DNA from 3 places in the Pseudocolwellia sp. G5-9 genome. Region 3 is predicted to be linked to each of the others. Evidence: predicted binding sites of a transcription regulator. Region 3 holds the regulator's gene; each other region holds the start of a gene.
The links. Region 3 encodes FliA, which starts transcription of late flagellar genes. Its sites were predicted from a motif close to CTAAAGNTNNNNNNNNNNNNGCCGATA; they were not measured.
Positions count from the first base shown of each region.

Region 1: a site for FliA is predicted at 2,332-2,358, ahead of AC0L5Q_RS10405 (DUF3530 family protein). Genes of this name have one in related genera too.
Region 2: a site for FliA is predicted at 2,001-2,027, ahead of AC0L5Q_RS00845 (VC2046/SO_2500 family protein). Genes of this name have one in related genera too.

Region 1 is NZ_CM147893.1:2,427,235-2,432,234, reverse strand. Features, by position in the region: gene murU (N-acetylmuramate alpha-1-phosphate uridylyltransferase MurU) at 1-480, shown strand, start outside; gene djlA (co-chaperone DjlA) at 514-1,314, shown strand; gene AC0L5Q_RS10405 (DUF3530 family protein) at 1,342-2,274, opposite strand; gene rluA (bifunctional tRNA pseudouridine(32) synthase/23S rRNA pseudouridine(746) synthase RluA) at 2,733-3,401, opposite strand; gene rapA (RNA polymerase-associated protein RapA) at 3,401-5,000, opposite strand, start outside.
Region 2 is NZ_CM147893.1:208,059-213,058, reverse strand. Features, by position in the region: gene AC0L5Q_RS00850 (alpha-L-fucosidase) at 1-184, shown strand, start outside; gene AC0L5Q_RS00845 (VC2046/SO_2500 family protein) at 1,432-1,968, opposite strand; gene AC0L5Q_RS00840 (GNAT family N-acetyltransferase) at 2,098-2,544, shown strand; partial or broken gene AC0L5Q_RS00835 (transposase) at 2,910-3,116, opposite strand; gene AC0L5Q_RS00830 (helix-turn-helix domain-containing protein) at 3,130-3,339, opposite strand; rRNA gene rrf (5S ribosomal RNA) at 3,670-3,784, opposite strand; rRNA gene AC0L5Q_RS00820 (23S ribosomal RNA) at 3,926-5,000, opposite strand, start outside.
Region 3 is NZ_CM147893.1:2,135,884-2,140,883, reverse strand. Features, by position in the region: gene flhF (flagellar biosynthesis protein FlhF) at 1-1,513, shown strand, start outside; gene AC0L5Q_RS09175 (MinD/ParA family ATP-binding protein) at 1,687-2,529, shown strand; gene AC0L5Q_RS09170 (RNA polymerase sigma factor FliA) at 2,556-3,275, shown strand; gene cheY (chemotaxis response regulator CheY) at 3,327-3,710, shown strand; gene AC0L5Q_RS09160 (protein phosphatase CheZ) at 3,756-4,499, shown strand; gene AC0L5Q_RS09155 (chemotaxis protein CheA) at 4,511-5,000, shown strand, end outside.

The DNA.
Region 1 (5,000 bases), 290 kb from region 3:
GAAACTGCAGGCGGTATTATTAAAGCCTTACCATTATTAGTAGAAAAAGATGAACCTAATGCTCCTTTTTTAGTCGTAAATGGAGATGTGTATACCGACTTTGATTTTACACATATTCCTTTATTACCATCAGACTGCTTAGCTAATATTTGGCTGGTCGCTAATCCAGAGCATAATATAAAAGGTGATTTTTTATTTGCGGAAGAGGCTTCTGAGCTAAACAAAAGTAATAAAGTACATAATCTTACAAGTGAAGCTAATCAGCACCAACAGCAGCAGTCTTTCACTTTTAGTGGTATTGCTTTATATCGACCTGAATTTTTTACCGCTTATACCAATGAAAATGTATTGCCATTAGGGCCATTATTGAGAGAAACCGCGGAAAACTTAGAGCTTTCTGGTACTATATTGAAAGGTCAATGGACTGATGTAGGCACACCAGAACGATTAAATGAACTTAACAATACGATATCTTGTTAAACATAAACACATAATTAGAGTAGTAAAAGTAACATGAAAGTTTGGGGAAAAATTTTAGGTGGTTTATTTGGCTTCATGCTGAGTAAAAATATTTTTGGTGCTTTGCTAGGCGTTTGGATCGGTCATAGCTTTGATAAAGGACGTGGGTTTAATTTTAATAACTTGGCAGGTCAAAGTTTTACAGATGCAGAGCGGCAACAAGCTTTTTTCTCTACAACTTTTTCTGTTATGGGATATGTTGCTAAAGCTAATGGTAGAGTTACTCCTCAAGAAATCGCCTTTGCTACTGCTTACATGGATAAATTGGGCTTAACGGGCGATATTAGGCAACAAGCTCAAGACGCCTTTAGAGACGGAAAAGTTGTCGGTTTTCCTTTAAAAGAACGATTGGATGACTTTACTCACAAATGCGGTAAGCGTCATGACTTACTGCTGATGTTTTTAGAAATTCAAATTCAAGTGGCTTTTGCTGATGGCACATTAGATCAGGAAGAGCGTGAAGCGCTGCACCAAATAGCTAAAATTTTAGGCTTTTCTACCCGAGATTTAGATCGCTTGCTGGAAATGATTATTGCGGGTGACCAATTTAATCAACAAGGCAATAGATCTCCACAATCATCAAAGGTACAACTTAGCAATGCCTATAAAGCACTGGGTTGTACGCCTGAAATGAGCGAACAAGAAATTAAAAAAGCTTACCGTAAACTCATGTCTCAACATCATCCTGATAAGCTGATGGCAAAAGGTTTACCTCCTGAAATGATGGAAATGGCTAAACAAAAAACACAAGATATTCAATCAGCATATGAAGCGGTGACTAAAGCAAGAGGTTAGGAGGAGAATATTTTTATTCTGAATAAATTACCAACCGATTGTTTTTAACCAGCCATTAACTTCAGTTAATAATGTTTGTTCTGGGTAATAGCCCGGAACCATATTGTGTAGATATTTTTGGCGATAATAAACTTTCAATTCCTTTGTAGCGTATTTCTTTCTTAACATGGCATTTTCTAGCACGCTATTACGGTCTTTTTTTAGTATCAAGTCTAAAACAGGCAACTCAGACATCGCTATGTTTTTCGCAAAAGTATCGTTTTCTAATTCAGAATACATGCCTGCACTTAATGTAATCAGTGCTGCGGGTAATAAATCTTGGTTGTTTTTATAAAGATCTATCAGTATCGCTGCTTGGCTTCCTTCTGTGATCACCAAAAAAATACCGGGGTAATTTTTAGCTTTTTCCATTACTGCGGTGACTAAGCTTTTTAATTCATTTTGATAGGGCATAAGCGCCGCTTTATTTTGTTCTATTCTTTCTTCTTTTGTTAATGCTACCGAAGGGTAGTTCATTGGCTTATTAGGTGATTGCACACTGATTGTAGACCAGCCTGCATCGGGAAGATTTTTTCGTAAAAAATTCATGGCTTTTGGATTTGCTACGCCTTGTTGCCAATCAGGTATTAAAATCGCCACGCCTTTATTGTTTTGTGTTGAACTGCTTTCTTCAATAATAATATATTCGCTATCGCCCGCTTTAATTGATTGAGTTTTACTACCGGATAAATAATGGGTGAGATCTTGTTTTTGTTGTTCGAATGAACTGACGGGTTTTACTATTTTTATATCACTACGTTGAATACTTTTTGAGGGCTGCTTTTTATCTTCATCAACCTTTTCTGGTTCAGCGGCTTCTTCTTCCTCGGCAAAATAAAAATACGCTTGTGCGTGGTTATACCCAAGTATATTAGGTATTAAATAGAAAAGGGCAGTAATAAATAAAATACGCAACAACATGAATTCCTAAAGTGAAGAGGTTTACTTATACCTACAAAATGAGCAGGTATAAGTATGTATCGACTTGCTTAGATGATTGTTTAATAAAAAATGAGATAAATAAACTTAGATGAATATAAAACTATAGCTTAAAGCATATACCCGTTACCGATCAAGATGCGTTTTTCAGAGCGCTTGAGCGATATCAATTCAAGGCAGTGCTTTGTAATAATGGTTGTTCCCTTATAAAAAGCATTAACGAAGAAGTGATTTTGCTCAAGCGCTTCTTCGATGGGTCTAAAAACAATTTATGCTTCGTTATTAACTTTAGTAAGGGAATAACCATGACGTAAACTTAATGCCTTGCATACATGGATGTATGTACTTAGATTTCGTCTGGAACATGAAATCTGTGCCTAAATTGTTTTTAGTTCCCACTGAAACCTGCATCTTGAATGATAACGGGTATATAAAGAGGGCTACTCAAACGGGCAATCAGCTAAAAAAGTCATTTCTTCATGCGTTACGGGATGAGAAATACTTAGCATTTGAGCGTGTAAATTTAGTCGGTTAGCCATCGCGAGAGCTTCAGTATGAGCATAAAGTCGGTCTCCTAAAATAGGGTGACCTATTGAAAGCATATGAACTCTTAATTGATGCGAGCGACCTGTAATAGGTGTTAGTTCAACTAAGGTTGAATTGTCGCCATAACTGAGCACTTTGTAATGAGTTAAAGAGGGTTTGCCTCTTTTGTGATCAATCATTTGCTTAGGGCGGTTAGGCCAATCGCAAATAAGCGGCTGGTCGACAGAGCCTTGGGCTTCTTTTACACGGCCAAATACTCTAGCGATATATTTTTTCTTGGTTTTACGTTTTTCAAATTGTTGGCTAATAGCGACATGGGTAGGTTTGTTTAGCGCCATGATGATGATGCCAGACGTTGCCATATCTAACCTATGCACAACAGTAGCGCTAGGTAATACCCGCGCTACTCTGTTTTCTAAACAGTCTTTGTGTTCAGGTAATCGCCCCGGAACGGTTAACAGTCCGCTACCTTTGTTTAAAACAATAAGGTCGTTATCCCTATAAACTATGTGTAAATAGGGATCGAGTGGCGGTTGATAGACAAAGTCAGGGTTAGCACTCATTAATGAGTTACAACAATCAGTCTTATCGCTTCAAACTTCAACTGTGCTTTGTTGATATAGCTTTCAAGCTCAGATTTTTGTAGCTGAATAAAATCTACTTCTTCTTGTCGAACACTCGGATTAATTTTCGCTAACGCGGCTAATCGAGCATGTTCTTTATCTAAATTGTTTCGCATGGTATCAAGCGCATTTTGTTGGATACTAGCAACACTGGTTTCGGCATGTGCTTCAGCTTTAGTCACCAGTGGTGTAATTTGCTGTTTTAACGCCTTAACTAACTGAAGGGCTACTTGTTTTTTGGTTGGGCTAAGTTGTTGATCAAGCACTTCTTCACCCACTTTATCAGCAAGGTTGTTACCATTTTTATCCACTAATACACGTATTGGTGTGGTAGGTAAGTAACGGCCTAATTGTAAGTTGCTTGGCGCTGTTGCTTCAACGGTAAATAAACATTCAACAAAGAAAGTTCCTACAGGTAGCGCTGGATTTTTTAATAAACCAATACACGAATTACCAATTTCGTCAGAAAGCACTAAGTCCATAGCACCACGTACCATAGGATGATCCCAAGTCAGTAATTGATAGTTTTCAGAAACTAGTGCCGTGTCGCGGTTAAACGTAATCGTTGTTCCATCTTCAGGTAAACAAGGGAAGTTGCTGTTCAACATATGTTCAGACGGTTGCAATGCGATAGAGTTATCGGCTTTATCGTCTTGCTGAATACCAAACACATCAAGTACTTGAAACATAAATTGAGGTAATTCAATTTGTTCATCTAGTTTTTCTATTTTCTTCACTAATTCAAGGGCTTTACCTTGGCCTGAAGAATGAAGTTCAAGTAGTTTATCTCTACCGCTTTCTAATTCTTTTTTAATGATCAAATGTTTTTGTTGGCTTGCTTCAATAAGCTGAGCAGACTCGTCTGATTGCCATTGAGCAGATAAAGCTAAGTTTTGTAATTTAGCACCAAATTCTTTAAATATTGCATGGCCAGTAACACAAGTATGTTCAAAAGCATTAAGACCTTGGTGATACCAATTAAATAATAAACTTTGCGGTGAATCTTCAAAGTAAGGTACATGAATACGTATTGTTTGGTTTTGACCTATACGATCTAAACGTCCGATACGTTGTTCAAGTAAATCAGGGTTATTTGGTAAATCGAACAACACCATGTGATGAGCAAATTGGAAGTTACGACCTTCACTACCAATTTCAGAACATAATAATAACTGCGCACTGTCTTCGTCTTGTGCGAAGTAAGCCGCGGCTTTATCACGTTCAAAAATACTTAAACCTTCATGGAATACTGCAGCACGTATGCCTTCTTTAACACGAAGCGCGGTTTCTAAATCGATAGCCGTTTGCGCGTGTGCACAAATAACAAGTAGTTTTTCTTTACCTAAGCTGTCTAATAAATTGATTAAGTAATCAACTCTTGGATCAACGTCATACCAATTATCATGCTGCTCTAAACCAAATAATATTTCTGGAGTAAATACGAATTTACTTTGTGAAAGCTCACGTAAATTGTCAACACTATCACTTAATAACAAATCATTAATAATGGTTTGATATTGCTCTGGCATTGCTAAAGGC
Region 2 (5,000 bases), 1.9 Mb from region 3:
TAATGCGAAGGTAACAATTCGTAGTATTAATTCTAAAAACTATACAGATAAAATCGCTAAAGTTGAATTAATTGGTCATAAAGGTACATTAACGTTTACACAAACAGCTAAAGGTTTAATGGTTAACCTACCCGCAGGTTCTCCTTCTAAGCACGCTCAAGTACTTAAAATAACTAAGGGTTAATATCTTGCTTTAAAAAGAGTATTTAAATGAATACTCTTTTGAGTTTGTTGTACTATAAGTTTACGACTTCCCAAACTTAATGGTGCAACAAGCTCTCCCCTCAGTTTTATTATTAATATACCCGTTATCATTCAAGATGCAGGTTTCAGTGGGAACTAAAAACAATTTATGCACAGATTTCACGTTCCAAACGAAATCTAAGGTCTACATCCATGTAAGAACCTGACTAAAGTTAATAACGCAGTATAAATTGTTTTTAGACCCATCGAAGAAGCGCTTGAGCAAAATAACTTCATCAACAATGCTTTTTATAAGGGAGCAACCATTATTACAAAGCATTCCTTGAATTGATATCGCTCAAGAGCTCTGAAATAGCCTTTTGATTGGTAAAGGGTATATATACAAGCTGCTGGAATAAAAGCAAAATACCCTGTAAATAAATTCGGTTTAATTACTATGGTATATAAACAAAAATCCCTTCTGCAGCCCCCCACTTAAAACTCTATTCTGACTTAAGTACCTATTTTCTATATAAGGTAAACTTCTGTTTCTATAAGCTACAAAGAATAAGTCAGCTTTACAAAAATATAAGATAAAGGTTTTACTGCTTTCCTCAGAACCGATAAGTAAATCGTTTTATCAATAAATTCAGAGGTGTAGTATTCGATATACCTATTTACAACAATATAAATCAAAATAATTTCTTCAGTATAATTAACCAATGATGCTCTGTGCCTGTTGTGCTCCTTGCATTTAATAATCCCAACGAGTAAAAGCCTTTATCAAATAAGGTTAACTAACCTCAACTCGGGTTAATGAATGTTAGAGAATGAATTAAAATACTTATTTATGAGAAACTTAATCTGTATCGTTGTTCTCCTAAGCTATATTAGTCTCTCAACAGTGATATTTTTGTGTATAACAAGGCAAATTTTTCTATCTAATAGTAGTAGCGCAAAAATAGCTTGTTGAGTAACTTTGCTTATCCCGAATTGAGGTTAACTATTGTCAGATGTAGTATCGATGAATTTTTCAGCTAACACCAACCATGCCAAGGACTTTAAGGTAGCTTTAAGGTTCTAATAGTGACAGTATCGATCCATAAGCTTTATTGATCACATACAGTGTTAATAGGTCTGCGAGGGTTTCAATCTGACTGGATTTGAAGTTACTAATAATGCCTAGCGCTGTTTTTATATATTATGCAAAATTATATTTAAAATTTTTAGCTAATTTAATAACTAGCTTTAAATAACCGACTTTTCCAATGTTAAATTTATGCTTTCATTTATAGAGTTTAACCACTCTGCCGCTTTAAAATCTAACCTAGCTGCTTTAAAGTCGTTATCTAATTTTTTACTCTTATACTTTTTCTGGCAATAAAGGCTAGTATTTTCTAGTATATTTTTTGCTATAAATTTTTTGTCGTCTCTAAAGGCAAGAGGGGTTGGATTAATGGCATTGAGTAAACGGAGTTCTGATAAATTATTACCTTGAACTAAGTCAGCTTGGTTATAAGATCCAACTTGCTCTATCTCCTTTAATGATAAAAGCTGCGCTTGAGGTAACTTAAACTGCTTCCTTAAATTATCTTCGTCTGTTTGAGATGTAGCTATTTCTGATTTAGGAAGTGAGAACTGTGCGTGAGCTTGAACATCATCAGTAAGCATCGCCAGTAATAAAGAAAATTGAGACCGTTCTTTTTTATGAACACATTGGTTAAGCTGCTCACCTAACTGCAATTCATTTATTAATATCTCATTTTTTATATTATCTACAAGCAATTAAGCACACCCACAAATCATCTTAATATTTATATCGGCATGTAATAAAAAATAATTAGCAGATTTTATTATTATTTTCGCTGTAAAATACATAACTCAATAGCCGATAGTAATGAAGAACTGCTAAAAATGTTTGAAATAAATAAAGCGACAAAACAAGATAAAAAAGATATTAAACGCTTTTATAAAGACAACAACTACTCAGCGAGTTTTATGGGCTACGATCATACTTATATAATAAAAATGGACAACGTCATCATTGGCAGTGTAATACTTTCTTATATCACTAATAGTAGTCAATATGGATTGTTGCATGCATTATTAATTACTCCCCTTTATAGAGAAAAAGGTTATGCCAAGCTATTAATAGAAACACTACAATGGGAACATAATCATATTATTTGTTTTGCTGATAAAAAGTTATACCGCTTATATAAAGACATAGGTTTTAAAGAAAGTGAATCCCTTGAAATCCCTAGTCATTTTATAGACAGGTATAATTGTTATTTAAAAAAGAATAATGATTTAAAGGTATTTCTAAAAATCAATTATTCCTTAACCAAAATAACTAATTAACCTGAGTTCGGGTTAAGATATAGTTAACTCATTGAAAAGTAATCACTAAAAAATCAGTTCGCTTCTAGCTTGATAATTTTACTTAATTCAAGACAAATTTACGCGTCAATAGCTGGCCTATTGCAAGTGAATTTAACGCAGAAGTTAGTAAAAACAGCTGCTAGAAGAACATTTATTAAGCCGAGTTCGGGTTAATTAATACCAAACGCATTAATGAATTGACCTATTTTATACGAAGAATAAATGGTCAAATACACAGGTTCATCGTTCCAGACGGAACCTAAGCACCAACGTCCTGTAGGCGAGGCATTTATTATAATAGGGAGTGCTCTAATTATTAAATAACAATGTAATACCATTCCATCTTAAGTTTTTCCCACCTTAATCCAATCTCTACTACACATTTTCATGACCCGCTTTGCATCACTCACAAATGAGTTCCATGCATCAGAGCAAGCATCGAGGATGTCATCATAGCCTTGAAAGCACCTATTCGCTAAATGATGTTGGCGCAACCAACTCCAAACTTGCTCTATTGGATTCAACTCAGGTGAATACGGTGGTAATACCAATTAGATCATATAATTAGACTAATTGGTATAAACCTTCGTTGATGTAGTTCGCAACCCAATCATTAACAATTCTTCTACTAATATTAAGTGTTCTAGCAACTTCTGATCTATTCTTACCCGATTTAAAATGTGAAACGGCTAGCAAGCGCAGCCTCATTCGATGATCTTTTACTTTGTTGGAGAGTATTTTTAATTCTTGTGAGCTATGAGTGTTCAATGTCATTTATTATGAGTAAATAAATGACATTAGATCACATAATTAGACTAATTGGTATTACTTTGTTGGAGAGTATTTTTAATTCTTGTGAGCTATAAGTGTTCAATGTCATTTATTATGAGTAAATAAATGACATTAGATCATATAATTAGACTAATTGGTATAATTGGTCATTAAGGCAAGTATAAATAATGAATGGGTTATTTCGATTGGTATATGTACAGGACCTCACATAAAAAATTCTACACACTTTCGACCTTGGAACGACTGCTGCAATGTTTAACACCAGACAGCAAAAAGCCCGACTCTTTCGAATCGGGCTTTTCTTAATGAGAAGCCTAGCAATGTCCTACTCTCACATGGGAACTCCCACACTACCATCGGCGCTAATGCATTTCACTTCTGAGTTCGGAATGGGATCAGGTGGGTCTACATCGCTATTGTCGCTAGACAAAAAAGGTCAATCTTGAAAGCCTTTCAACAAAAAATTATTTTCATTGAACTATAAATACGTTTTAATCTCTTATTCGCACATGTGTACGTGTCACTCATAGAGTGTGTCAAACTTCATACAAAACTATTTAGGTGTTGTATGGTTAAGCCTCACGGGCAATTAGTATCAGTTAGCTCAAGGCCTCACAACCCTTACACACCTGACCTATCAACGTTGTAGTCTCCAACGACCCTTTAGGGAGCTTAAAGCTCCAGTGAGAACTCATCTCAAAGCCTGTTTCCCGCTTAGATGCTTTCAGCGGTTATCAGTTCCGAACGTAGCTACCGGGCAATGCTATTGGCATAACAACCCGAACACCAGCGGTTCGTCCACTCCGGTCCTCTCGTACTAGGAGCAGCCCTCTTCAATTCTCAAACGCCCACGGCAGATAGGGACCGAACTGTCTCACGACGTTCTAAACCCAGCTCGCGTACCACTTTAAATGGCGAACAGCCATACCCTTGGGACCGACTTCAGCCCCAGGATGTGATGAGCCGACATCGAGGTGCCAAACACCGCCGTCGATATGAACTCTTGGGCGGTATCAGCCTGTTATCCCCGGAGTACCTTTTATCCGTTGAGCGATGGCCCTTCCATACAGAACCACCGGATCACTATGACCTACTTTCGTACCTGCTCGACGTGTCTGTCTCGCAGTTAAGCTGGCTTATGCCATTGCACTAACCGTACGATGTCCGACCGTACTTAGCCAACCTTCGTGCTCCTCCGTTACTCTTTGGGAGGAGACCGCCCCAGTCAAACTACCCACCAGACAGTGTCCCCAAGCCCGATTAGGGCCCTAGGTTAGAACATCACGCATACAAGGGTGGTATTTCAAGGTTGGCTCCAACACATCTGGCGACGCATCTTCAAAGCCTCCCACCTATCCTACACATGTAGGAGCAATGTTCACTGTCAAGCTATAGTAAAGGTTCACGGGGTCTTTCCGTCTAGCCGCGGGTATACGGCATCTTAACCGCAATTTCAATTTCACTGAGTCTCGGGTGGAGACAGTGTGGCCATGATTACGCCATTCGTGCAGGTCGGAACTTACCCGACAAGGAATTTCGCTACCTTAGGACCGTTATAGTTACGGCCGCCGTTTACCGGGGCTTCGATCATGAGCTTCGCAGAGCTAACCCAATCAATTAACCTTCCGGCACCGGGCAGGCGT
Region 3 (5,000 bases):
TAGACGTTTTGTTGCCGCAGATATGAAGACTGCATTAGCGCAAATTAAAGAAGAGCTAGGTGCGGATGCCGTTATTATGTCGAATAAAAAGGTTGTGGAGGGCGTCGAAATTATGGCGGCTATTGACTATTACCCATCACAAGCCAAAGAGAGTATTGCTCCAGAAGCATCAGTAACAAATAATAATCCTCAAGATTTAAGTAATGATGTTGTGAGTTTAAGTGGACGTTCTGCAACCAAAACTCAACATGTAGAAGAAAGTGTAGACATTGGAGCAGCACCTGTTGATAGTTTATCAGCCTTGTTGAATCGTAAAGTTCAACAAGAAGCTCAAGCGGAGTCTCACGATAATAGCTCAAGAGAAAAAACATCTTCAAGCAATGATATTGAATTACAATTTAAAAATTTCACTGACCGTTTACAACACTCGACTCAGCAAAGAAACGCAGAACAAAATATAGAACAATCAAATACTTCCTCAATGCCGTCATTACAAAAGGACGCTGCTATCGTTAATGATGAAACAAATGATACAGACGTTTTTAATGATCCTTCGGTAACTTCTTTTTCTCATGATAATTCAAATGAATTTGAAACAATGAAAAAAGAAATGCATACCATTAGACACCTTTTAGAACATCAGTTGTCGGGTTTAATGTGGCAAGATATGGCACAAAAGAACCCTCAAAAAGCATTGCTCATAAACAAGCTAGTTGCTTTGGGATTAACAGACCATATGGCAGATCAAATAGCTGGTTTTATTCCTCCTCAACAAAATGAACAAGATGCTTGGGAGCAGGCGAAAAAATTTATAGCACAGCAACTAAATACAACCAATAACGATATTATTCATCATGGCGGTGTTATTTCTTTAGTGGGTCCAACAGGTGTAGGTAAAACTACCACTATTGCTAAATTAGCTGCAAGGTTTGCACAAATTCATGGTGCTGATGAAGTAGTATTAATTTCTACTGATAGTTTTAGGATCGGTGGTTTTGAACAATTAACCACTTACGGACGTATTATTGGTTGCCAAGTTAAGTTGGCTAACGATGCACAAGCATTAGACTCATTACTACAGCAGTTTGGACAAAAGAAACTTATATTAATTGATACTGCGGGTATGGGACAGAGAGACATGCGCTTAGCACAGCATTTAACAGATTTAATTGCCAATGCACGTGTGAGAATTCGTAATTATCTTGTGTTATCAGCCAATACTCAGCAGCGTGTTATGCAAGAAAATGTAGAAAGATTTAAAAAAATTCCATTAGCTGGCTGTATCTATACTAAACTGGATGAGAGTATTAGTATTGGTGAAATTATTTCTACCGCTATTCAAAACGGATTACCTATCGGTTACCTTACCGATGGACAACGAGTTCCTGAAGATATTAAGGTAGCAAATGCTGAAAAATTAGTTGCCTTAGCAGACAAAATGAGTAGTCGAATAAACCACCAACACACTAGTACATGGCGACCAATGCCTAAAAAAGAAGCAAGTGCAGCATAAATTGAATATGTTTAGCAAAACAAGCTAGCTTAAACTAATTAAATTAGTTAAATTGAATAACATTGATAAAAACCGCTTATAACTTCACGAGTTAAGATGTACTAAGCTATAATGTATTTACTTAGCAACATCTTTTCGAAAATAGTGTATGTGTCAGTGACGAGAAGATTTAAATGATAGACCAAGCGAGTGGTTTACGTAAGATGCAAGATTTACAACAAATTAAAGTTATTGCAGTATCAGGTGGTAAAGGTGGCGTAGGTAAAACTAACGTGTCTTTAAACACATCTATAGCATTAGCTCAACTGGGTAAAAAAGTACTTGTTCTAGATGCAGATTTAGGGCTTGCCAATGTTGATGTTATGTTAGGTCTACGTGTTCAACGTAACCTTTCTCATGTGTTGTCTGGTGAATGTGAATTAGACGATATTATCATCGAAGGCCCTGCAGGAATTAAAATTATTCCAGCCACTTCAGGTACTCAATCTATGGTTGATTTAACACCTAGTGAGCATGCAGGATTAATTCGAGCCTTTAGTGATATGCAAACAGAGTTCGATATTCTTATTGTTGATACCGCAGCAGGGATCTCCGACATGGTATTGAGCTTCTGTCGAGCCTCACAAGATATTATGTTAGTAGTATGTGATGAGCCAACGTCAATTACCGATTGTTACGCGTTAATGAAATTATTAAGTCGTGATCATGATGTATTTAAATTTAAGGTTGTTGCTAACATGGTACGAAGCCCTAACGAAGGGCAGCAATTATTTGAAAAACTAGCCAAAGTAAGTGATAGATTTTTAGATGTAGGCTTAGAACTTGTTGGCGTTGTGCCATTTGATGAAAACATACGTAAATCAGGTCGTAAGCAAAAAGCAATTATTGAAGCATTTCCTAATTCACCCGCTTCAATAGGTTTTAAAAACTTAGCAAAAAATATCATGAAATGGCCAATTCCTCACCAACCTTCAGGCCATTTAGAGTTCTTTATTGAACAATTATTAGAACATTAATATGCTAATTATCGCGAGTATATAGTTTGGGAAAAGCAGATGCCTACAGTACTCAAACAGATAAATCTGTTTTAATAGAACAATATACTGTTTTAGTTAAACGTATAGCCTACCATTTACTTGCAAGATTACCTGCAAGTGTACTTGTAGATGATCTTATTCAATCAGGAATGATCGGTCTACTCGAAGCATCAAATAACTTTGACCATACAAAAGGCGCAAGCTTTGAAACATTTGCAGGGATAAGAATTAGAGGTTCCATGTTGGATGAAATTCGACGTGGAGACTGGACTCCTCGCTCTGTTCATAAGAATAGTCGTATGGTGAGTGATGCGATAAAAGAGTTAGAGTCAGAGTTAGGAAGAGATGTAACTGACAAGGAAGTAGCAGATAAACTTGATATTTCTTTAAATGAATACCATCATATTCTTAATGATGTAAGTTCTGGGAAAATAATCGGAATAGATGATTTAGGTGTTAGTGAAGACGCTTTGAATTTAGAAAATAAATCAATAAGTGACGAGCCCTATAATCAAATTGAAGAGATTGTTTTTAAAAGAGCGTTAAGTGAATGTATTTCTACTTTACCTGAACGAGAAAGTTTAGTACTTTCATTGTATTATGATGAAGAACTTAATTTACGCGAGATAGGACAAGTTCTTGATGTAAGCGAGTCAAGAGTAAGTCAAATTCACAGTCAAGCTATGCATCGTTTAAAAGCTCGTATGCATTCTTGGCAAAGTTAAGTAGAATAATAAGTAATTTAAAATTTTTGAATGTTCTCACCGGAGGGTGCCTTGGATAAAAATATGAAAGTTCTTGTAGTTGATGATTTTTCAACGATGAGACGAATAGTGAAAAACTTGTTACGCGATTTAGGTTTTACTAACATTCAAGAAGCTGATGATGGTAGCACCGCTTTACCTATGCTTCAGTCAGGAGAGTTTGATTTTGTTGTAACCGATTGGAATATGCCTGGTATGCAAGGAATAGATTTATTAAAAGCTATTCGAGCAGACGCTAGTTTATCCCATATTCCTGTTTTAATGGTGACAGCTGAAGCGAAAAAAGAGCAAATAGTTATGGCCGCTCAAGCGGGTGTAAATGGCTATATTGTAAAACCTTTCACTGCTGCAACGTTAAAAACTAAACTCGATAAAATATTCGAACGCTTAGGTTAATTGAAAATCTTTCTTTAATACCTAAATAAATAAAGGATATTTTGCATGAGTAGTTTGCCTAAAGTACATGTTTCATTAGAACAAGCTAAATTGTTGGTTGAATATTTAGAAACAGATCAGCAAGACAAGGCTGATGAATTGGTTGCAGATATTCAAAGTCCAATCAATACAGAGCTGTTTGCTGAAATAGGTAAATTAACCCGTCAGTTACATGATTCTTTGAATAATTTTCAAGTTGACTCTCGACTCACTGATTTAGCAAAAGCTGATATACCTGATGCTAAAGAACGACTTAACTATGTTATAGAACGAACGGAAGAAGCTGCAAACAAAACAATGGATGCAGTTGAATCTATTTTTCCTGTGCTTGAGTCATTACAAAATAGAGTCGAAGTGGTTAATCCTTTATGGACAAAACTTATACAAAATAAATTAGAATTACCTGAGTTTAAACAGTTATGTTTAGATATTGATTTGTTATTAAAATCAACAGGAAGTGAAACAGATAAAATTCGTATATTAATGACTGATGTCTTGATGGCGCAAGACTTTCAAGACTTAACAGGCCAAGTTATTCGTAAAGTTATTGATTTAGTAAGGGAAGTTGAAGATGGTTTGATTGGAATGCTAACCGCATTTGGCATGTCTTCAGACTCAATTCAAAATAAAGCTAAACCTTCAGTGGGTGAAAATTTGGTTGAAGGTCCGATTGTAAATAGTAAAGAGCGTGATGACGTTGTTTCAGATCAAGACGATGTTGACGATCTTTTATCAAGTTTAGGGTTTTAAGGAGTTGCTAAATGTCGTTTGAGCAAGATGAAGAGATTTTACAAGATTTTTTAATTGAAGCAGGTGAAATTCTCGAAGCTTTATCTGAACAATTAGTAGAGCTTGAAAATGACCCCGATAATGCTGATTTATTAAATGCAATATTTCGCGGATTTCATACTGTAAAAGGCGGAGCAGGCTTTTTATCGTTAACAGAGCTTGTGGATGTTTGTCATGGCGCTGAAAATATATTTGACCTCTTAAGAACTAATAAAAGAACGGTTACCTCTGATTTAATGGATGTTATTCTGCAGGCAACAGATTCAATCAATGAAATGTTTGCTTTAGTTCAAGGAGGAGAGCCTCTCGTACCCGCTGCCCCTGAATTAATAGCTGAATTACATCGTTTAAGTGTACCAGAATCTGAAGACGTTCCTGTTGCAACGGTAGTCGAGGAGCCTGCAGCTCCTGTATCTTCAAGTTCATCAGATGAAATGTCTGAAGACGAATTTGAAAAATTAT